2 linked regions of the Arthrobacter crystallopoietes genome follow. The protein of the gene in region 2 binds, or shares a complex with, the protein of the main gene of each other region. Links are inferred from orthologs where the notes say so. Each region holds a gene or a part of one and is shown on either strand. Other genes may lie near its edges.

The links.
Region 1: the proteins of J5251_RS18740 (region 2) and J5251_RS04900 are in contact, whole or in part, in an NMR structure (PDB 1J6T), measured with the Escherichia coli proteins. The link is inferred for Arthrobacter crystallopoietes from one-to-one orthologs.

The regions. Positions count from the first base shown.
Region 1 is NZ_CP072014.1:1,049,880-1,061,348, forward strand. The notes cover bases 2,897-5,667. They hold J5251_RS04900 (HPr family phosphocarrier protein), read right to left. Parts: upstream 4,536-5,667; coding sequence 4,257-4,535; downstream 2,897-4,256. Other genes in these bases: J5251_RS04885 (endonuclease/exonuclease/phosphatase family protein), read left to right, coding at 2,897-3,075; J5251_RS04890 (hypothetical protein), read right to left, coding at 3,098-3,631; J5251_RS04895 (hypothetical protein), read left to right, coding at 3,900-4,127; ptsP (phosphoenolpyruvate--protein phosphotransferase), read right to left, coding at 4,562-5,667. In the rest of the region: J5251_RS04875 (HoxN/HupN/NixA family nickel/cobalt transporter), read left to right, coding at 1-278; J5251_RS04880 (amino acid permease), read left to right, coding at 448-1,899; more of J5251_RS04885, read left to right, coding at 1,951-2,896; more of ptsP, read right to left, coding at 5,668-6,247; J5251_RS04910 (PTS fructose transporter subunit IIABC), read right to left, coding at 6,305-8,416; J5251_RS04915 (1-phosphofructokinase family hexose kinase), read right to left, coding at 8,472-9,443; J5251_RS04920 (DeoR/GlpR family DNA-binding transcription regulator), read right to left, coding at 9,440-10,222; J5251_RS04925 (hypothetical protein), read left to right, coding at 10,401-10,802; J5251_RS04930 (alpha/beta hydrolase), read left to right, coding at 10,827-11,447; J5251_RS04935 (DUF6458 family protein), read right to left, coding at 11,444-11,469.
Region 2 is NZ_CP072014.1:4,086,628-4,098,294, forward strand. Bases 4,388-7,356 are described here. They hold J5251_RS18740 (PTS mannitol transporter subunit IICBA), read right to left. Parts: upstream 6,900-7,356; coding sequence 4,875-6,899; downstream 4,388-4,874. Other genes in these bases: J5251_RS18735 (mannitol-1-phosphate 5-dehydrogenase), read right to left, coding at 4,388-4,875; J5251_RS18745 (TetR/AcrR family transcriptional regulator), read right to left, coding at 6,964-7,356. Outside these bases: glmM (phosphoglucosamine mutase), read right to left, coding at 1-1,043; rpsI (30S ribosomal protein S9), read right to left, coding at 1,197-1,697; rplM (50S ribosomal protein L13), read right to left, coding at 1,737-2,180; J5251_RS18730 (inositol-3-phosphate synthase), read right to left, coding at 2,569-3,654; more of J5251_RS18735, read right to left, coding at 3,727-4,387; more of J5251_RS18745, read right to left, coding at 7,357-7,689; J5251_RS18755 (Flp family type IVb pilin), read left to right, coding at 9,713-9,934; J5251_RS18760 (TadE/TadG family type IV pilus assembly protein), read left to right, coding at 10,034-10,438; J5251_RS18765 (Tad domain-containing protein), read left to right, coding at 10,426-11,442; Flp pilus assembly protein CpaB, read left to right, coding at 11,466-11,667. UniProt on the Escherichia coli protein: The phosphoenolpyruvate-dependent sugar phosphotransferase system (sugar PTS), a major carbohydrate active transport system, catalyzes the phosphorylation of incoming sugar substrates concomitantly with their translocation across the cell membrane.

The sequences.
Region 1 (11,469 bases), 3.0 Mb from region 2 along the record:
TGGCGATGATGAAGATGTACCGGACCGCCGTGCAGGATCCGGCGCGGCGCATCGGGTTCAATATGGTGGTCACCGGGCTGTCCGCGGTCTCTGCCCTGTTCGTCGCCGTCATTACCATCGCAGGAATCCTGCTTGAAGTCGCAGGCCTTCGGGATCCGCTGACTATCTTGCTGGGCAGTGTGGATCTGGGGCATGCCGGACTGCTGCTGGTGGCCGTCTTCCTGGCCGTGTGGGGTGCGGCCGCGCTGAACTGGCGCCGCCGGCCGGCGGCTGCCTAGCCGAAGCCTCATGCCGGCGGCCCTGGTATTTCGGCAGCTGAATGGATCGGATCGGGTGGAAACCTAGTCCGCTGGCCAACTGAGGACTAATATCAGTTCACATCAGTGTTGCCTGTGGGCACACGGGGGAAGCCCCGGGCATCATCCGCCCGCGACCCCGAGGTAGGCCATGAGCAACCCAGACACCAGCCGGTCGGTCCTGAGGCGCAAGCCGATCGATCTGGTTGACGACGAGTACACCGACAGCGGACTCTTCAAGAGCCTGGGACTGTGGCAGCTGACGGCAATTGGCGTCGGCGGCATCATCGGTATTGGAATTTTCACGCTGGCCGGACTGGTGGCCAACGGCGGCGCCGACGCCGACCCGGTCGGCCCTGCCGTCATGATCGCGTTCCTGATCGCCGGCCTCGCCAGCGCCGCCGCGGCCCTGTCCTACGCCGAGTTCGCCGGCATGATCCCGCGCGCCGGCTCCGCCTACACCTACGGCTACGTTGCCTTGGGCGAAATCATCGGCTGGTTTATCGGCTGGGACCTGCTGCTGGAATACACGGCCATCGTGGCGGTGGTGGCCATCGGCATCTCCGGCTACTTCGCCGAGTTCATGTCCGGAATCGGCGTGGACGTGCCGATCTGGATGCAGGGCACAGCGGACACTATCGAGGGCGGCGTGGTCAATCTGCCGGCTATCGTGGTCTGCCTGTTCATCACCTGGATCCTGAGCCGGGGTACCAAGACTTTCGGCCGGTTCGAACTGGTTGCAGTGGGACTCAAGGTCCTGCTGATCCTGTTCATCATCGGCCTGGGTTTCTTCTTCGTCGACGTGGATAACTACACGCCGTTCATGCCCTCTGGCTTCGGTGCGGTGTTCGCCGGCGCGGCCACGGTGTTCTTCGCGGTCTTCGGTTACGACGCCATGAGCACGGCCGCGGAAGAAGCCACGGACGGCAAGAAGCACATGCCCAAAGCCATCCTGTACTCGCTGGCGATCGCCATGACACTCTACGTGCTGGCGACACTGGTGCTGACGGGCATGCAGAACTACACCGACATCAGTCCCACCGCCGGTTTCGCATCCGCCTTCCAGAATGTCGGCCTGCCGGTGATCGCAACCATCATCTCGGCCTTCGCGGTCATCTCCATCCTGACCGTCATGTTGACGTTCCTGCTCGGAGTCACCCGCGTGTGGTTCTCCATGAGCCGCGATGGTTTGCTGCCCACCTGGTTTGCGGCAACGGACCGGCACGGCACACCGCAGCGGGTCACCTGGATCGCCGGCATCGCGTCCGCCCTGCTGGCCGGCGTGTTCCCCATCCGGGCGGTGGCGGACCTGACCAACATCGGCATTCTCGCCGCGTTCGTGGTGGTCTGCGTGGCCGTGATCGTGCTGCGCCGTACGCGGCCCGACGTGCACCGCACGTTCAAGCTGCCGTGGATGCCGGTGGTGCCCGCGTTCGGTGTGCTTTCCTCCGGATTCCTGATGCTGCAACTGCACTGGGAGACGTGGGTGAGGTTCGGCGTCTGGCTGGTGATCGGTCTGATCATCTACTTTTTCTACGGCCGCCGGCACTCGCTGATGAACCCGGAAAGCCCGCGCCACGGTCGCCACAAGACCCACACATGACACAAAGGTTCGCCTGCCGTTCTTCGGGCAGGCGAACCGCATACTGGGAACATGCCGCAGGACACCGTCAGGATCGCCACCTACAACGCCAGCCTCAACCGCGCGGCCGAAGGCCAACTGGTGGCGGATCTGACCACGCAGGGCAATGCGCAGGCGCGGAACATTGCCGAGGTGGTCCAGCGGAACAACCCGGACATCCTGCTGCTCAACGAGTTCGACTACGACCAGGACCATTCTGCCGTTGACCTGTTCCGGAAGAACTATCTGGAGGTCAGCCATCACGGCCAGGATCCCGTGAGCTACCCCTACGCCTACACCGCCGCATCGAACACGGGCGTTGACTCGGGACTGGATCTGAATAACGACGGCGAACTGGGAACCGCCGATGATGCGTTCGGCTTCGGCGAATTCGAGGGTCAATACGGCATGGTGGTGCTGTCCAAATTCCCGATCGAGACGCCGGGCATCCGCACCTTCCGGACCTTCCGCTGGCGGGATATGCCGGGCAGCCTGATGCCCGCGGACTACTACTCCGTCGCGGCGCAGGACGCGCTGCGGCTTTCCAGCAAGTCCCACTGGGATGTGCCGGTGCGGATGGGCGGCAAGACGGTCCACGTGCTCACGAGCCATCCGACGCCGCCGTCCTTCGACGGGGACGAGGACCGCAACGGGCGGCGGAACAATGACGAGATACGCTTCTGGGCGGACTACATCTCCGGGGGCAAGCAGGCCGACTATATTTACGACGATGCCGGGCAGCGCGGTGGCTTGAAGCCCGGGGAGCGGTTCGTCATCCTGGGCGACCAGAACTCGGACCCGAGGGACGGCGGCTCCTGGCCGGGGTCCATCGACCAGTTGCTGAAGCATCCTCGGGTCCAGGATCCGGAGCCCGCTTCAAGGGGAGCGGTGGAGGCAGCCAGAAGCCAGGGAGCCAGCAACATCAGCCATCTGGGTGATCCACGGCTGGACACGGCCGACTTCCAGGACCATCCGGCGCCCGGGAACCTGCGCGTCGACTACGTGCTGCCGTCCAGAAACCTTATCGTCAGCGGAGCCGGGGTCTTCTGGCCCGAGCCGGGGGAGCCTGGGTCTGATTTGACCGGCGAATTTCCGTTTCCGACCAGCGACCACCGGTTAGTCTGGGTGGATCTGAAGCTTCCGAAAGGTCCAGCGTGAACCGGGCGGCCAGGCGGGTGTCCTAACCTTTGCGGCGCTGCCAGGCCAGGCTGTGGAGGGCCAGTGCGGTGGCGAGAGCCATCAGGCCGCCGGCAACGAGGCCAGGCGAGAGGACGCCGAGGAGGTACATCCACTCCGGCGAGCCGAAGCCCGAGCTGGCGCCGAACGGATCGTTCATGAACGCCATTGGACCCACGGCGGCCCAGACGCCCAACGCGGTGGCGCCTGTTCCAAGCAGCCAGAGGGCCAGCAGGAACGGATTGAACTTCGACCGTGTGGGCGGAGCAGCATCGTGCCCTTCTTCGCGTCCGGCCAGCTCGGGCGGAACGACTTCGGAGATGCCCGCCGCGCCGGTCAGGTCGGAGGAAGTGGAAGGGGCTGCCGGAGCTGCAGCGAAACCGACGTCAGCGCCGGCGCTACCCGCCTTGCCGGGGGTGCCGGCGTAACGCGCTGTCCGGCCCGCGGGGTCCGCGGAAAGGTCCTGCGGCCTGCCCTCGGCCGGTATCCGGTGCCCGCGCTGGTAGATCGGGTCGTACCGGTCATCGAACTGCGTCATGGCGCCCCCCAAATCTCTTGCAGAAGAATCTACCCGAACTTCGGCTGCGCTGTTAGGCTTGCACGCATGGGAACACTGATTTTCGAGTAGAGACGGTCTCCGCTGTACCGGCCGGCTCCAAAGCTGCCCTAAAGAAAATCCTGCTTGTTGAGGCTGTGCCTCCGAGTTCTTTTCCCGTACCTTTTGATGAAAAGACCCGTTTTTGCCGGGCTCTGTTCCGGCTTCTGGCGCACCCTCTCAGGCGTACATCGTAAAAAACGGAGGAACCATGACCACCATCGACAACAACCCTGACGCGGCCAAGGCCGAACTCAACGTCCATCTTGCCCCCGCTGCCGCAGAGAAACTGAGCAAAGAGCAGCAGAAGCGGCTCGCCGACGCCAAGGGTGCCAAGAGCCCGGGGGATCTGCCCGGCTGGCACAGCATCGGCAACAGCCACAAGCCCACGCATGCGAGCAACAGGCGCGGGCCGGCAGAAAAGAAGGTCCGCTGGTAGCAGCGGGTCCTACCACTGACAACCCCCAACCCACGGCGCAGGCTCCGATTCAGCCGCAGGATTGGACCGGAGCCTGCGCCGTTGCCGGAGCCGGAATGCCGGCCCCGGCGACGCTGCCAGCGGCAGATGTTATTCGGCGTCGTGGTCCGTTTCGAGCACCTGCACCAGGGCCTCGAGGGCCGCATCGGCGCCGTCGCCCTCGGCCCGCAGCACTACCTTGGAGCCGTGCTCGGCGCCCAGGCTCATCAGGGACAGGATGCTGGAGGCGTCCATGGCCTCGTCGGCGGGGGCGCCTTCCATCGCGATGGTCACTTCCACCGGCTGGTCGCCGGCGGCCTCGGCGAAAATGGCTGCCGGGCGGGCGTGCAGGCCAACGCGGCTGGCTACGGTTGCGATACGTTCGGGCATGGTTTCTCCTTTGTGACGGGACGTGCTTAGAGTCCGAGAGTTTCGAGCAGGGGCAGTTCGGCGCGCACGGCGGCGCGGGCTTCGGCAGCGGTATCGGCGTCCAGCGCCAGCGCGGCCAGCTGCCGGGCGCGCTCCAGCGGAACGGACCTGAGCACCGCGGCAACGGCGGCCAGCGAGCGGGCGCTCATGGACAGCGAGTTGATGCCCAGACCAACAAGGACGACGGCGAGGGCCGGATCCGCGGCCGCCTCGCCGCAGACTCCCACCGGCTTGGGCGATTCCTGCAGGCTCGCCGCGCCGTCCACCGTGGCCTTGACCAGGTGCAGGACGGCCGGTTGCCAGGGGTCGTTCAGCGCCGCCAGCGGGCCGAGCTGCCGGTCCGCCGCCATCGTGTACTGGGTCAGGTCGTTGGTGCCGATGGAGGCGAAGTCCACGCGCTTGAGGACCGAGCCGGCGGTCACCGCGGCGGAGGGAACCTCCACCATGACGCCCGGTGTCTTGAGCCCGGCGACGTGGCAGAGCCCGGCGAACCGGCCGGCTTCCTCGGCGGTGGCGATCATCGGCGCCATCACCCAGACCTCGGCCTCGCTCTGGCCGGCCGCCGTGGCAATGGCCTGCAGCTGGCGCTCCAGCACCCCGGGGGTGGCCAGGTCCGTCCGGTAGCCGCGGACGCCCAGCGCAGGATTGGGTTCGGTGCTGTCGGTCAGGAACGGCAGCGGTTTGTCGGCGCCGGCATCCAGCGTCCGGACCACCACCTTCTTGGCCGGGAAGGCATCGAAGACGGCCTTGTACGCGGCGACCTGTTCGTCGATGGTCGGTTCGGAATCGCGGTTAAGGAAGCAGAATTCGGTGCGCAGCAGGCCCACGCCCTCGGCACCTAACGCGGCTGCCGCCAGGGCATCGGCGCCGCCGCCCACGTTGGAGAGCAGCGGGACCAGGTGGCCATCCGCCGTCGTACCCGTGCCGTCAAAGGGCTGCAGCGGTTCGCGGGAGGCATAGGCCGTGGCGAGGCCGCGCTCCGCCTCGCCGGGGGACGGGGTGACGATGCCCGTGGCGCCGTCCACGAAGACTTCCGTTCCCGGTGCCAGTTCGGTGGCACCGGTGGCGGCGACGACGGCTGGCAGCCCCAGCGAGCGGGCGATGATGGCGGTGTGGGACTGCGGTCCGCCGCCGGAGGTGACCAGCGCCAGCACCATCGCCGGGTCCAGCGTCGCGGTGTCCGCCGGGGCCAGGTCCTCGGCCGCCAGCACGAACGGGACGTCCGAGGCGGGGATGCCCGGCGCCGGTTCGCCACGCAGCTCGGCCACGATCCGGGCGCGGACATCGAGCACGTCGGTGGCGCGTTCGGCCATGTAGCCGCCGAGGGACTTGAGCTGTTCGGCGACCTGTTCCGCGGCTTCCCAGATGGCGCGTTCGGTGCCGCGGCCGGCCTCCAGCAGCTTGACTGCGGACTTGAGCAGCATCGGATCCGCGGCCATCAGGGCGGTGGCCTGGAGGACCTCGGCCGCCTCCTTGCGTGCCACGGCGGCGCGGTCTTTCAGTGCAGCCTGGACCGTCTTCGCCGCAGCGCGCAGCCGGTTGGCCTCTTCTTCGGCGGTGGCGCCGTCCGGCAGCCCTGCACCGGGTGCCGGCTCGGCCACGGCCGGCGGCATCTGCAGTACCGGCCCGATCACGCGGCCCGGGCTGACGCCTACTCCGGTAATGCTGGTCATTGCGTACCCCTTGCTCAACTACTCGATGGCTTGTCTGTCAGCGTAGGCTGTCGCGGCCTAGGCCGCGACAGTTTCTGCCGAAGCGGTCTTCTTCGTTGCGTAGCGTTTCAGGGCCAGGACGGCCAGGGCCGAGACGATAGCTCCCACCACCACGGCTACCACAAACATAACCACATTGCCCATCGCAAAGAAGACGAAGATGCCTCCGTGCGGCGCCTGTGACGTCACACCGGTTGCCATGGTCAGGGCTCCGGTCACCGCTCCGCCGAGCATGCTGGCGGGGATGACGCGCAGCGGATCGGCCGCGGCGAACGGAATGGCGCCTTCGGAGATGAAGGCCGCGCCCAGCAGCCAGGCTGCCTTGCCGTTTTCACGTTCGGCCAGCGAGAAGCGCTTGCGGTCCAGCACCGTGGCCAGGGCCATCGCCAGCGGCGGCACCATGCCGGCCGCCATCACGGTGGCCATGATCATCCACGGGGCCTGGTTGTCGGCGCTGCCTGCACCGAGGCCGGCGACGGCGAAGGCGTAGGCAACCTTGTTGACCGGTCCGCCGAGGTCGAAGCACATCATCAGGCCCAGGATGATGCCCAGGGCGGCGGCGGAAACACCGGTGAGGCCGGAGAGCCAGCCGTTCAGTGCAGTGGTCAGGCCGGCGATCGGTCCGCCGAGTACCAGGAACATCAGGCCCGAGGCCACGATGGAGGCCAGCAGCGGGATGATCACCACGGGCATCAGGCCGCGCAGCCAGCGCGGAACGGACCATTGTCCGATAAGGTGCGCAATCCAGCCGGCGAGCAGGCCGCCGACCAGGCCGCCCAGGAAGCCAGCGCCCATGAAACCGGCAACCGCACCGGCGGTGAAGCCCGGGGCGATACCGGGCCGGTCCGCGATAGCGTAGGCAATGTAGCCGGCCAATGCGGGGACCAGGAAGCCCATTGACAGCGCGCCGATCTTGAAGGCGACGGCGCCCAGGTAGGTGAGCAGCCCGCCGTCGGGCAGGTTGCCGAAGTTGTTCTCCAGCACCACGGTGTCCGCGATATCGGTGATCGCGTAGCCGCCAAGCAGGAAGCCCAGCGCGATCAGCAGGCCGCCGCCGGCGACAAACGGGATCATGTAGCTGACGCCGGTCAGCAGGGCGCGCTTGAGCTTGGCGCCGATGCTTTCGCCAGCCTGGCCGGTCTGGTGCGAGGCTACGTCGGCCGTGCCGCTGACGCGCCGGGCGTTCGGATCATCCGCGGCGGCAAGCGCTTCGCGCAGCATCACGTCCGGCTCGTCGATGGCCCGCTTGACGGGGGACTGGATGACCGGCTTGCCGGCGAAGCGCTCCTTCTCGCGCACATCGACGTCGACGGCGAAGATCACGGCGTCGGCCCTGTCGATGATGGCAGGATCCAGCGGGGTCGCGCCGGCCGAGCCCTGGGTCTCGACCTGCACCTCGATGCCGGCTTCCTTGCCCGCGGCCACCAGGGAATCGGCCGCCATGTAGGTGTGGGCGATGCCGGTGGGGCAGGCCGTTACGGCAACCAGGGACTTGGGTCGGTTGGGATCGGCTGCGGCAGCAGCGGCGTGCCTGCCGTGCTGCTCGGTCACGGTGGCGGTGCCGGCGGCGGTACCGGATGCACCGGCGCCTGAAGCGGCCCCGGCACTGGAATCCGGAGCGGTGGCAGGAGCAGTGCCTGCCCCGGCCGGGGCACCCGCGGCGGCAGGGGCGCTTTCGTCCGGGAAGAGCGCGCCGTTGACCAGCGCCACGATATCCGCGGGCGACTCGGCGGCCCGGAGGCTGGCGGTGAAGTCCTTTTTGATCAGGGAACGGGCGAGCTTGGAGAGCAGCTTCAGGTGCTCCTTGTCGGCTCCCTCCGGCGCGGCGATGAAGAAGACCAGGTCGGCCGGGCCATCCTTGGCGCCGAAGTCCACGGCGGGAGCCAGCCGCGCCATCGCGAGCGTGGGTTCGAGCACCGCGGAGGAGCGGCAGTGCGGGATGGCGATGCCGCCGGGCACGCCGGTGGCGGTCTTCTGTTCGCGGGCGACGGCGTCCGCGTAGAGGCCGTCGAATTCGCTGGCGCGGCCGGTGGCGAGCACCACGTCGGTCAATTGCCGGATCACATCCTGGCTGGTGGTGCCGAGGTTCTTATCCAGGGTGACAAGTTCTTCGGTGATGAGGTGGGACATGGCGTCTTCCTTCTGGGCGTGGAACGGGAAGTTGGGATTGCGGGAAAGATTGAAGTCAGGGTGCGGGAACGGAAAGCGAACTGACGACGACGGCGTCCGGCGTCGTCTGCGACAAGGCGGGCAGGGTGGTGCCGGGCAATGCTGCCGCGGCGGCACCGTGTGCCACGGCCTGGCGGAGGCAATCCGCGGCGGCCGCGCCGGAACTGTGCGCCAGCAGGTAGCCGGCCAGGGAGGAATCCCCGGCGCCCACGGTGCTGCGCGCGCTGACGGGCGGATGCGTGGCATACCAGGAACCCTCCCGGGTGACGAGGACGGCGCCCTTGGAACCCAGCGTGGCCAGCACCGCCTCGGCACCCTTATCCAGCAGGAGCGCGGCGGTCTGTGCGGTGAGTGCCGGGTCTGCTTCCAACGCGGCCTCGCTGTGGACGCCGGCAAGTTCGGCCAGCTCCTCCGCGTTGGGCTTGAGCAGATCCGGTACGGCGGCCGGACCGGCGGCGAAGGCCTGGCGCAGCGGTTCGCCGGATGAATCCACGGCGATCCGTGGTGCGGCCGAGCCGAGCTCTTCGCGGACGCGGACGGTGAGCCGGGCGTAGAAATCGGCGGGCACGCCCGGCGGCAGGGAACCGGCGAGCACCAGCCAGGCGGCGCCGTCGCACTTTGCCAGTACGGCCGCGGCGAGTGCTTCCTGCCGGCTGCTGTCCAGGTGCGGGCCGGGTTCGTTGATCTTGGTGGTGGTGCCGTCCGGTTCGGTCAGCGTGATGTTGCTGCGCAGGGCCTGGCCGATGGGCAGCCCCACGTACGCCAGGCCGTCCTGCCGCAGCCCGGTGATGACGGGATCCTCGGGGTCGCCGGGGAGAATGGCCAGATTGGCGACGCCGGAAGCGGCCAGGGCGCGGGACACATTGACGCCCTTGCCGGCCGCCTGCTGGGAGGCGGCCACCGCGCGCTGCACGCCGCCGCGGATGAGGGAGCCGGGCAGTTCAACCGTGCGGTCGAGGCTGGGGTTGGCCGTGAGGGTGATGATCATGCCACTACCACCTCGACATCCGCGGCCTCGAGCGCTTCGGCCAGTGCGGCCGGGGGTGCGGCGTCGGTAATCAGGGTGTCGATCTCTTCAAGACCGGCGAAGCGGACCAAGGTTTCCTCCTCGAGTTTGGACGAATCCACCAGCGCGACCACGCGGCGGGCACAGCGGACTATTGCCGTTTTCACGGCCGCTTCCAGCGCATCCGGCGTGCTCAGGCCGAAGCCGGCGTCGATGCCGTTTGCTCCGATGAACGCGATGTCCGGGCGCAGGGCGGCGAACTGTTCAAGCGTGCGCGCGCCGATGCCCGCGCTGGTCAGGCCGCGGACCCGCCCGCCGATCATTTCCAGCTGGAGCTTCGAGCCGGTGGAGATCCGGAAGGCGATGGGGACCGCGTGCGTGATGACCAGCAGGTCTTCGTGCTGGCCGTTGGACTCGGCGGCCAGCAGGTCGGCCAACTGCTCCGTGGTGGTGCCGGCGTCGATCACCAGCGAGGCCGGGCCGGAGGGAATGAGTTCCAGGGCTTTGCGGGCAATCCGCTGCTTCTCCTCGTGCCGCTGGAGCTGGCGGCTGCCCAGGCTCTGTTCACTGGTGCTGGCCCGGCCGGCCGCGACGGCGCCGCCGTGCACCCGGCGAAGCACACCCTGCTGTTCGAGGGTGGCAAGATCGCGGCGGACGGTTTCCTTGGTGATGTCGAAGCGGTCCGCCAGTTCACCCACGGTGGCCCGGTTTTTGGCGGCCACGAGCTCACCGATCTTGCGGTGGCGTTCGGCGGCAAACATGTTTTCTCCTTCGAGAAGTCGAACCGGGAGGGGGAGTGACTGGTATCACGTGGATCTTTGTTTTGATGACTTTATCTGTGTTTATTTCCGCTTGTCAACGAAAACCAACATAAAAACAGAAAAACGGGCCTCCGGGAGTTTCCGGGAGCCTTGGGGCAGCTCTTATACAGTGGGTGCCATGAGGGCAGATGTCCGCAGGTTGATGCTCCTCCAGGCCGGCAACGTGTTGCTCCTGGCGGCAGGCCTGGCCGTGGTCGTAATCGGGGTTGACGCCCTGACCGCGCTGTTGGTGGGGTCCTCTGGCAATCCGGGGCTGGGCGGGTTTGGTGCCGTTGTGATGCTTGGCGGCGGTGTGCTGTCCCTGGTCTTCGGCGTCTTCGCCTACCGCTGGACGGCCCGCGGGGAACGCTATGCGCCGCTGTTCGGCGTGCTTGGCTGGGCGGTGCTGTGGCTGCCGCTGTCCCTCGCCGCGGCCGTTCTCACCGGCGGGCATCCGGCGGCGTCGTTCATCGCCACCGGTATCAGCGGAGTGGGGATTGTGCTCTCATTGGTCGCGCTGGGCAGCAAGAAGCCGCGCTGAGCGGGCGGGTGGTAGAAGTAGACCATGACGACTGCGGTATGGTCCCGCCCCGAGGACGAGCGCGCCGGCACCGAGCTGCTGGTCATGATCCACGGCTACGGCTCCTCCGAGGAGCGGGTGCTGCCGCTCTTCGAGGCGCTGCCGGCGAATGTGACCGGGGTGGCGCTGCGCGGCCACTTCGACGTCGGGGCCAACTACGGCTGGTTCCTGCTGGATGCGTTCCTCGCCTCGGACTTTGCCGACGTCGTCAGCTCGGCCAACAAGGTCTTCGCCTGGCTGGATCCGGTGCTCGCGTCCGGCAAGTTCAGCGGTACCAGTCTGCTGGGCTTCTCCCAGGGCATGGCCATGGCGACCACGCTGATCCGGCTGCGGCCCACGGCATTTCGTGCCGCCGTCGGGCTTTCAGGATTTGTGCTGGAGAACGAACTGCTGACCCTGACGGATGAGCTGGACGGCACGCTGCCGTTCTTCTGGGGGCGGGACGCCGCCGATGTGGTGATCCACCAGGATGCGGTGGACTACGCGGCGGACTGGCTGGAGGCCCACACCCGGCTCACGGCGCGCACCTATCCCGGGATGGGGCACAACATCGGGCACGACGAGATCCGCGATGTCGGAATTTTCCTGAAGACCTACCTGGGCTAGAGGCCGTTGTCCCGGGTGTCGT
Region 2 (11,667 bases):
TGCAGGCCGGTGAGGACTCCGTCGCCTGTAGTGGCGTAGTCGGAGAAGATCACGTGGCCGGACTGCTCGCCGCCCAGGGAGTAGCCGTGGGCGCGCATGCTTTCGAGCACGTAGCGGTCCCCTACCGCGGTCTCTTCGATCCGGACACCGGCTTCCTGGAGGGCCAGCTTCATGCCCAGGTTGCTCATCACCGTGGCCACGAGGACGTTGTCCTTGAGCCTGCCGGCGTCCTTCATGGCCAGGGCCAGGATGGTCATGATCTGGTCACCGTCAACCACGGTGCCGTTCTCATCCACCGCCAGGCAGCGGTCGGCATCGCCATCGTGCGCGATGCCGAGGTTCGCGCCGTGGGCTACCACGGCCTTCTGCAGCTCCTCCAGGTGGGTGGAGCCCACGCCGTCGTTAATATTCAGTCCATCGGGGTCGGCGCCGATGACAACAATTTCGGCGCCGGCGTCGGAGAAGACCTGCGGAGAGCAGCCGCTGGCCGCACCGTGCGCGCAGTCGAGAACGACTTTGAGGCCGTCCAGGCGGGCCGGCAGGGTCTGCAGCAGATGGACGATGTAGCGGTCCTCGGCGTCGGCGAAGCGCTGGATACGCCCGACCTCGGCGCCCGTGGGACGGTGGCGGGGGTTCTTCATTTCGGCCTCGATGGCGTCCTCGACCTCGTCCGGCAGCTTGTGGCCGCCGCGGGCGAAGAACTTGATGCCGTTATCCGGCGCTGGGTTGTGGGAGGCGGAGATCATCACGCCGAAGTCCGCACCCAGGTCCGCGACCAGGTAGGCGGCCGCAGGGGTCGGCAGCACCCCGGCGTCGTACACATCCACGCCGGCACTGGCGAGCCCTGCGGAGACGGCAGCGCTGATGAACTCGCCGCTGGCACGGGGATCCCGCGCAACCACGGCGGTGGGCCGCTTTCCGTCTTGAACCTGCCGGTGGCCAAGGACTACTGCAGCGGCCTGGGAAACTTCCATCGCCAGTTCTGCAGTGATCAGTCCGTTGGCCAATCCGCGGACACCGTCGGTACCAAATAATCTAGACACAGGAGACCATTTTACGGGAGGGAAACAGAGCAGCATGACATGTTGCCCTCGAAGCCCGTGTTAACGCCAGAACCCCGCCCAGTGGATTGCACTGGGCGGGGTTCTGAAGCAGTCCGGGTAACGCTGGTAGCGCTGCTTCCGGAAAGCGCAGATTTAGCGCTTCGAGTACTGCGGTGCCTTACGGGCCTTCTTGAGACCAGCCTTCTTACGCTCGATGATACGGGCGTCGCGGGTCAGGAAGCCGGCCTTCTTCAGGGCCGGACGGTTGTTCTCGCGGTCAACCTCGTTCAGCGCACGGGCGATGCCCAGGCGCAGCGCACCGGCCTGGCCGGAGGGGCCGCCGCCGTTGATGCGTGCAACCACGTCGTAAGCGCCATCCAGATCAAGCAGCTTGAACGGATCGTTGACTTCCTGCTGGTGCAGCTTGTTCGGGAAGTAGTTGGCCAGTTCGCGGCCGTTGATGGTCCAGTTGCCGGAACCCGGAACGATGCGCACGCGGGCAACAGCTTCCTTGCGGCGGCCAACAGCGGAACCGGAAACGGTCAGGGCCGGGCGTTCCTTGGCAACGGCCTGCGTTGCTTCGGAGCTGCTTTCCGAGGTGTAGCTGGTGAGGTTCTCGCCAGCGGTGTTCAGCTCTTCAGTATTCTGAGCCACGATTCTCCTTGAATAAATTCTTTAGTTTGGTGGCCAGGACTACTGGGCGACCTGGGTGATTTCGAAGGTCTTCGGCTGCTGGGCAGCGTGCGGGTGCTCGGCACCTGCGTAGACCTTCAGCTTGCCCAACTGCTGGGCAGCCAGGGAGTTCTTGGGCAGCATGCCGCGGATTGCCTTCTCGACTGCGCGAACCGGGTTCTTCTCCAGCAGTTCGGCGTAGTTGACGGAGGACAGGCCACCCGGGTAACCGGAGTGGCGGTAGGCACGCTTCTGTTCGAGCTTGGCGCCGGTCAGGGCAACCTTCTCAGCGTTGATGATGATGACGAAATCGCCCATGTCCATATGCGGAGCAAAGGTCGGCTTGTGCTTTCCGCGCAGCAGTGTTGCGGTCTGGCTGGCAAGACGACCCAGGACAACGTCGGTGGCGTCAATGACGTGCCACTGGCGGTTGATATCGCCGGGCTTCGGGGTGTACGTACGCACGGTTTTTGCCTTCGTTTGTTGTTCTCAGGGTAGCGGCGCATCCGTAGCGGACACGCACGCAAGTTCATCTATGCGCTACCGGAACTTCAGGTGAGGACTGAAATGTAACCAGTGGTCCAGAGAATCTCGGCTATTTCCATGGACCAGGTGACTCTGCAACTGAGCCGTCTCACGGACATAGACGTATCGAGGTTGGACACGCACAACGACTACCAAGGTTACCGTGTTTGAGTGGATCAGGTCAAAAGGACCTGAGAGTTGATCCACCGGGCCCCGGACACAGCCGCCGGAGGAACACAAACGCGTCCGCAGTTATGGCCGGAACAGGGCGGGAAATCGGCCCATTCCAGACAACTACTGCGGACGCCTTGTGTACTGAGCGTGGTTTTTAGCGTTCGACGTCGCCGCGGATGAAGGCTTCGACCTTGTCGCGGGCGATGTCGTCGTTGTACTGCTCGGGCGGGGACTTCATGAAGTAGCTCGACGCCGACAGGATCGGGCCGCCCACGCCGCGGTCCAGGGCGATCTTCGCCGCGCGCACCGCGTCGATGATCACGCCGGCGGAGTTCGGGGAGTCCCAGACCTCGAGCTTGTACTCCAGCGACACCGGGGCGTCGCCGAAGTTGCGGCCCTCGAGCCGGACGAAGGCCCACTTGCGGTCATCAAGCCAGGCCACGTAGTCGGACGGGCCGATGTGCACATCGTCGGCGTGCAGCTCCGCCTCGACGTTGGAGGTCACGGCCTGGGTCTTGGAGATCTTCTTCGACTCCAGCCGGTCCCGCTCGAGCATGTTCTTGAAGTCCATGTTCCCGCCGACGTTCAGCTGGTACGTGCGGTCCAGGGTCACGCCGCGGTCTTCGAACAGCTTCGCCATCACCCGGTGCGTGATGGTCGCGCCGATCTGGCTCTTGATGTCATCGCCGACAATCGGGACACCGGCGGCGGTGAACTTATCCGCCCATTCCTTGGTCCCCGCAATGAACACCGGCAGGGCGTTGACGAACGCCACGCCGGCGTCGATCGCGCACTGGGCGTAGAACTTCGCCGCGGCCTCGGAACCGACCGGCAGGTAGCAGACCAGCACATCGACCTTCGCCGCGCGCAGCTCCGCCACAATGTCCACGGCCTCGTCGTCGGATTCGACGATGGTTTCGCGGTAGTACTTGCCCAGGCCGTCCAGGGTGTGGCCGCGCTGGACCGTCACGCCCGTGGCCGGGACATCGGCGATTTTGATCGTGTTGTTCTCGCTCGCGCCGATGGCGTCGGCCAGGTCCAGGCCGACCTTCTTGCTGTCCACATCGAACGCGGCAACGAACTCGACGTCGTTCACGTGGTACTTGCCGAACTGCACATGCATCAGGCCGGGAATGGTCGAATCCGGATCCGCATCCCGGTAGTACTGCACGCCCTGCACCAGCGAGGCCGCACAGTTACCAACGCCAACGATCGCTACCCTGATGGGGTTCTCTGCCACGGTTCTCCTTCGACAAACACTGCGATGGGGGCCGCCTCCGGTGGAAGCGGCCAGTCCATTCTAGCGGCAGGGTTACAGCTCGGCCTGACGGGCTTCGATCAGCTTCTGCACCTGCGGGAACAGCGGGTGCTCTGCTGTCAGGTCGGTGATCCGTTCGGCGGCTGCGGCAGGTTCGGAATCGGCCAGGATCCGCGCCAGCTCCTGGGCTTCCGCGTCCGCAGGGTCGTCGAACCTCAGGGCAGCGGCCATCGCCTCGAGCAGTGCCACAGGAACCACGCCGCGCTCGGCGAGTTCGGCGGCCGGACCGATAAACCGTTCGTGCCGGCTCAGCTTGCGCAGCGGGGCCCGTCCCACCCGGTTCACCGTGTCCGGAAGGTACGGATTAGTGAAGCGGGAGAGGATCTTCTGCACGTAGGCTTCCTGCTCGGCCCCGGCGAAATCGTGCTTAGCCACCAGAAGCTGCTTGGTCTCATCCAGCACGGCGCTCACCTTGGCGGCCACGGCTGGGTCCGCCATGGCGTCCGAGATCTTCTCGACGCCCGCGGCGTAACCGAAGTAGGCGGCGGAGGCATGGCCGGTGTTGACCGTGAACAGCTTCCGCTCGATATACGGTCCCAGCTCGTCCACGAACGTTGCTCCCGGGATTTCCGGTGTAGCCGCGCCGAATGGTGCGCGCTCGATGACCCACTCGAAGAACGTCTCCACTGTCACGTCCAGGCCATGGCCCTCCGCCTGGTTAGGCACAATCCGGTCCACGGCGGTGTTGGCGAACACCGCCACGTCGGACAGCTCCCCCGCCGACGAATCCCAGACGGACTCGATCTCCCGGCGCAGAATATCGGTTGCGTTGATCGCGTTCTCGCAGGCCATCACCTGTAGCGGCCGCTGTTCCGGTCCGCGTCCGGCCAGTCCACGCGCAATGACCGGCGCCACGAACTTGAGGATGTGTGGGCCCACAGCGGTGGTGACCACGTCCGCCGTCGTTATTTCCGCCACGACGTCCGCTTCCTGTTTGCCGGAATTCAGCGCACGGAAGTTGTTAACCGTCTTGACCGAAGGGTTTTCGCCTACCTGGTGGACCTCGTACGAGGACGCCGCGGAGAGCTGGTCGATCAGGGCGTCCGCCACGTCAGCGAACACCACTTCATATCCTGCTTCGTGAAGCAGCAGCCCCACGAAGCCGCGGCCGATATTGCCTGCTCCAAAGTGCACTGCCTTCACTATGCGTTGACCTTTCCGAAGAGTTCCATGACTTCCTCCACCGTGGTGGCCTGCTCGAGCTGGGCCACCTGCGCCTTGTTGGTGAAGATCTTGGCGATGGAGGCCAGGATCTGGAGGTGCTCGTTGTCGACGCCGGCTATGCCCACTACGAACTTGACCTGCTTGCCGCCCCAGTCGATGCCCTCGGGGTAGCGGACCAGCGACACTGCCGATTTCATAATGTGGTCCTTGGCGGCGTTGGTACCGTGCGGGATGGCCAGGAGGCTGCCCATATATGTGGAGACGGATTCCTCGCGCTCATGCATCGAGTGCACGTAGCTCATATCGACGGCGCCGCGGTCCAGCAGCAGCTGGCCCGCCTCATCGATCGCCGAATCGCGGTCCTTCGCAGTGCCGTTGAGGACAATGCTCTCCTCCAACAGGACTCCCCTGCCGACGGCCGGTTCCGCGGCATGTGCTCCCGCAGCCACCTCGGCGGCTGGAGCTGCGGCCACAGCGGCCGGATCCTTGCCGGCAGCGGCAACGCCGTCTGCGGTCAGCTCTTCGGCTGCAGCTTCTGCGGCGGGCACTCCGCTCGAGCCTTCGGCGCTGTCCTTGACCAGCTCCACGATCTCGTCATAGCGCGGGCTGTTCATGAAGTTGTCCACGGAGACGTGCACCGCACTCGAGGTGACCGGGCGCGCGCGCTCGGTCAGGTCCTGGTGGGTAACGACGACGTCGTACGTGTCGCTCAGATTGGCGATGGCCGAGTTGGTGACCTTCACGTCCGGGAAGCCGGCCGCCTTGATCTTGTTGCGCAAAACAGAGGCGCCCATCGCGCTGGAGCCCATGCCAGCGTCGCACGCGAACACAATGTTCCGGATGGGACCGGCCAGGACTGCGGTGTCCCCGGTTCCTCCGCCCAGGGCGGAAGCAACAGAGCTCTTCTTGCCCTTGAGCCCTTCCATTTTGGCGGTTGCCTCGCCGAGACCGTCCACGTCCGTGGTTTTGCTGGCCTTCAGAATGACGGAAGCGATCAGGAAGGATACGGCCGCGGCAAGCACCACGGACAAAGTGACGCCGAAGTAGCTGTCGCTCGCCGTGGCCGCATAGACCGCGAGAATGCTGCCGGGTGCTGCCGGCGAACGCAGGCCCGCACCGGTGAGCACCAGGGTGAAGATACCCGTCATGCCGCCGGCGATGGCAGCAAGAATGATGATCGGCTTCATCAGGACGTACGGGAAGTAGATCTCGTGGATACCGCCAACAAACTGGATCAGCGCGGCGCCGGGTGCAGACGCGCGGGCCAGCCCCTTGCCGAAGACCATGTACGCGAGCAAGATACCCACGCCCGGGCCGGGGTTGGCCTCGAGCAGGAACAGGATGGACTTGCCTTCGGCGAGCGCCTGTTCTGTGGCGAGCGGGGTCAGGATGCCGTGGTTGATGGCGTTGTTGAGGAACAGCACCTTGGCGGGCTCGATGAGGATGCTGGTCAGCGGCAAGAGGCCGTTATTGACCAGGAATTCGACGACGGCGGCTGCAGCGTTGCTGAAAATCGTCACTACGGGGCCAATCACCAGCATGCCGACAATGGCCATGATGGAGGCGAGAATGCCGGCAGAGAAGTTGTCTATCAGCATCTCGAAGCCCGGCTTGACCCGGCCTTCCCAGACCTTGTCCAGCTTCTTCATGATCCAGGCCGTCAGCGGACCCATGATCATGGCGCCGATGAACATCGGGATATCGGTTCCCACGATGACCCCCATGGTGGCGGCAGCACCCACCACTCCGCCGCGGATGCCATGGACCATCCGGCCGCCGGTGTAGCCGATGAGCAGCGGCAGCAGGAAGGAGATCATCGGCCCGACCAGGGCTGCCAGTGTCTCATTCGGCAGGAACCCGTCGGGAATGAAGAGGGCTGTGATGATGCCCCAGGCGATGAAGGCCCCGATGTTGGGCATGATCATGCCGGAGAGGAAGGTGCCGAACTTTTGGACACCCACGCGCAAGCTTGTCTTGGGCCTCGCAGCGGTCTCTGTTGCCATGTGAATTCCTAACGTGAGTCCCGCAGCGATGCGGGGTCAGCGGATACCTGTCGAAGGAGTGAGCTCATGCCGAGCTGCTCGATATTCTGTGGAGCCATTCGAGGAAGAGCCTCAATTCCGAGCCGGATAGTTGATCCGAATGCGAGGCCTGGAGGGCCGCATTCAGGGCGATGGCTGCAACGACAACGGAAGACTTGCCGGAGTCTTCCGCTGCAGCCGCATTGGCATGGTCGGCCGAGATAGCGGAGATCATGGAGTCCCTGGTCATGGTGGACAATTCCAGGTTCCGCTCCTCGGCGGGTTCCGAGATGAGCATGAGGGTCACGCCCACGTTGGCCGCGAGGATGCTCCTTGCTGCCTCCCGCGGCGGCACATTGAGCTTCCCCGCGATGGCCGCCTTGTTGAGCATCTCCTCCATGAGTGCCTCGGCATCTGCCACAAGGGCCGGGCGGCTCTCGGGGCGGATGTTCCCGAACATCACCAGATAGAGGTGCGGCTGGCTCAGGCCGAACTGGACGTGGTTGTCCCACATCCGCCGAATGTCCTCCAGAGGATCCCCTGTCAGCGCAAATTTCCGCTCCCGCGCCACATACTCCTCGAACCCACCGGCAACGACGGCGTCGAAAAGGCCTTCCTTGGTGCCAAAGTGGTGATAGAGCGTAGGCGCCGTAACGCCGGCCAGTTTCGTGATCTGTCGGGTAGAGACCGCCGAGCCCTGCGCATCCGCCAACAGCTCGGCAGCCGCACGGAGCAACCGGGTTTTCGCCGGAAGCCGGTCCTCGACACTCATAGCCGCTACCCTAGCACCTATAGCGCCGCTATATGAAGTGAATCACAGGATTTTGCGGGCCGCAGTCTCCACCTTCGAGACTTTTTGGAGTAAGCGTCAGGCCCCGCCGCTTCACCAGCACCGTCCAACAGATGGCTAAACCCAATCAGAGAGCCGACGATCGGCGAGCGCCTCAATGCCTAGACCAGCACGGAGGACGCCGTCACCAGCCTCAAACGGGTGCGAAAGCCGTGCACGACGAGCTCAAGGCCCGGGCGGAGACGGCACGGCCGTACAGGATGCCACCGCCCTGATGGCCACGGACACCATGCTGCTGAAGTCGGCCGCCAAACTCATCAACTCGGGCACTTCGGCGGAGCGCGCCATCTGGAAAGCAGGAGCCACCATTGCCGAAACGCAGCACAGTCTAGGCGGCTACATGGCCGAACGCGCCACGGATGTCCTCGACGTCCGAGCCCGGGTCGTCACCCAACTGCGCGTAGTTCCCGCCCCGGCACGCCGGCCTCGGACAAGCCCGTCATCCTGGTGGCCGAGGACCTGGCCCCGGCCGACACTGCGACGCTGGACCCGACGTCGTGCTCGCGCTCGTGATCTCAGGCGGTGGGCCGCAGTCCCACACTGCCATCATCGCCCGCTCGCTCGGGCTGCCCGCTGTCGTCGCCGCTCCCGGCGTGGACGAACTATCAGACGGCACGGAAGTCTTTGTGGACGGTGCCGCCGGCAGCGTTACGGTTGACCCGTCGGAGGAACAGCACGCCGCCGCCAGGGCCTGGGCCGACACTGCGGCCACCCTTGCCGTCTTTGACGGCAACGGCACGACGGCGGACGGCCACTTGATCCCGCTCCTCGCCAATGTGGGTGGAGCCAAGGACGCGGTGGCTGCCGTAGCGCTGGGAGCCCAAGGCGTGGGACTCTTTCGCACGGAATTCTGCTTCCTCGATCGCGACACCGAACCGAGCGTCGAGGAACAAGCTGCCGCCTATCAGGGCGTTTTCGACGCCTTTCCCGGGAAGAAGGCAGCGCTCCGGACGCTCGATGCCGGGCCGACAAGCCACTGCCGTTCCTCACCGACGCCACCGAGCCCAACCCGGCCCTCGGCGTCCGCGGCTACCGCACCGACTTCACCAACCCCGGGGTGCTGGAGCGCCAGCTGGATGCAATTGCCGAAGCCGCGGCGGCCTCGTCGGCTGATGTGTGGGTGATGGCCCCGATGATTTCGACGGCGGCCGCAGCCGCGTGGTCTGCCTCGCTGTGCGCCGCCGCCGGACTCCGGACGCCCGGGTCATGGTGGAAGTTCCGTCCGCCGCACTGACCGCAGCCTCGGTGCTTCGCCACCTGGGCTTTGCATTCATCGGCACTAACGACCTGACCCAGTACGCCATGGCCGCGGACCGGCAACTCGTTCCCTTGCCCAGCTCGATTCCCCGTGGTAGCCAGCCGTGCTGCGCCTCATCCAGCTGACGGTGGCGGGTACCGTGGCGGAAGGCAATGGCAAACCTGGAGGCGTCTGCGGTGAGGCGGCTGCAGATCCGGCCCCCGCCGTCGTGCTGGTTGGACTGGGCGCTTCGACGCTCTCGATGACCCCGCGTTTCCTGGCCACCGGCGGGATTGAAGTCGGTCACCCTGGAACAGGCGCAGGAGCTGCCCCGTCTGGCCCTGACCGCCCCCGACGCGCTCGATGCGAGGTCCTGCGTCCGCGCCAATCTGCCCGACTCGAAGAACTCGACCTACAACGCCGCCACTGCCATTATCGCCAGCCGCCCTGACCCTCAGCCCTAGTCAGTACCTGCTCTGCTGCCAAAAAGTGACGAGATTATGATAACGGTTTCATAACGGCTGCGAACAAGGCTGGTGAAACCTTCCACTTACCCCTTACGATATTCTCGGTTGGGGGCGATCAAACAACTCCTTTCGAGACTTCCCTCTCGAGATAGTTGGGGGCAATTTCTGCAAAACCTCCTGCCATTGGTCTATATCCGTCCAATGGCCTTTATGGTCATTTGCTTTTCAGGAGTTGAATCTCATGCTCGGACTTTACATGAACGCGCGCAATTTCGTTTCCACCCGTCTTTCCCGCGAGGAAAAAGGAGCTACAGCCGTCGAATACGGCATCATGGTCGCACTCATCGCCGTGGTCATTATTGTCGCGGTTAACCTCATCGGTGGTTCCCTAAGCGATGCTTTCGACGGTGTCGCATGCGAACTCGACAAAACCGGCGCTACCGCTGCAGGCAAGACCTGCTAGCAGCCTTAATCGAAGGCATCCGTCCGCCTCTGTGTGGCAACGGCTGTGGGGCGGGTTTCCGCTCGTCCCGCAGCTTCCGCAACGATTGAAAGGCTCAAGATGCGCGAGTCATCCGAGCGCGGGGCTGTGGCAATCGAATTTGCAATCCTACTTCCGATTCTCTTATTCCTTTTCTTAGGAATTATCGAATTCGGGCGCGCATACAACGCCCAAATTACACTGTCACAAGGTGCTCGAGAAAGTGTCCGGGTCATGGCTATAGCTGACGACAATGTAGCTGCCCGCAGCGCCGCAACGCGCTCGTCAGGGTTGCTTGACCCCACACTAATGACGATTGACATTACGGCACAAGATCCAAGAGACCCGTCAGGAACAGTGATCGTTGATGATTGTAGGCCTGAACATGATGTCACTGTCCAGATTGAATACGATCTCGCTTCCATAACAGGATTTTTCAATGCTTATAAGATAAGAGGCATCGGAACGATGAGATGCGGCGGGTAGGTGAGGCATCCGAGTCTCAGCGGGGCGCTGTCGGAGTCGTGGTAGCACTTTTGTTAGTAGCTCTGCTCGGCTTCGCAGCGCTCGCTTTGGATATCGGACGAATTTATGCCGAGAAGGCACAGTTGCAGAACGGAGCTGATGCCGCCGCACTTGGCGTAGCTCAAATATGCGCAGCAAATTCGGCGGATACAAGATGTGAGACTATGTCCAGCGTCGGCAAAATGCTCACAAGTGCGAATGCGAATGACGGTCTCAGTGAACTTCAAGAGCTCGTCGTCGAAAAATCAGTTGGGTCAGTCACGGTTAGAACTGACGCTCATGAGCCAGGCCATGAACCAAACAGCATTACGATGCTGTTCGCACCTGTATTCGGGATCGAGTTCATTTCGGTGAATGCCTCTGCCGTGGCGCGTTGGGGAGGGCCTTCCGCAGGTTCGGCCCCTTTCTCAATCGCCTTCTCTCAATGCGAGATCGATTCAGGACCGTCCGATGACGGTTCTTTGCAGTTCCTACGAGCCCATGGTGTTGGTTCCAATGACAAGGCCTGTACATCGACATCTTCTGGTCAAGAACTTCCTGGCGGCTTCGGCTGGTTAGTTCAAGAACCAAAACTCTCTTGCAGTGTCAGCATCACGCTGTCAAGCCCACTAGAAACCGGAGATCCCGGCAGCAACTTCAAAACCGGTTGTGAGGCTGTTCTTGAATATTGGAAGAAGCAACTCGAAAAGGGCGAACCAGTTATAGCGTTCTTCCCCGTATTCGACAAGATCGTCAACGGGCAGTATCGAATCGAGGCATTTGCCGCCTTTGATGTTCGGGGCTGGAATTTCTACAACGGCACCGGCAAGTTCGCCCTTTCTGAAGCTCAGCCCTACATGCCGTCTTCTGGTTACAGCGAGACTGGGTTTATCGGAAAGTTCGTCGAATATGTCGCAATCGATGACAGCATGGAATTTGGCGGTAGTACAAAATACGGCGCCAAAATCGTATCGCTCACTGAGTGATTCGTAAGTTGGGGGAAATAATCATGAAATCTCGTTTGCTGGCTGGCTTCCTTGCCGTCGTGCTCGCCCTGGTCGGAGGTTTACTCGTCTTCGCATATGCGGGAAATGCAAACGACAGGGCCATGGCGGAAATGGAGCCGGCAAATGTCCTAGTCGTTGCTTCACAGGTCCCTGCAGGCACTGCCGTCGAAGCCCTGGGAGAATACGTCCAGACAACGTCCCTTC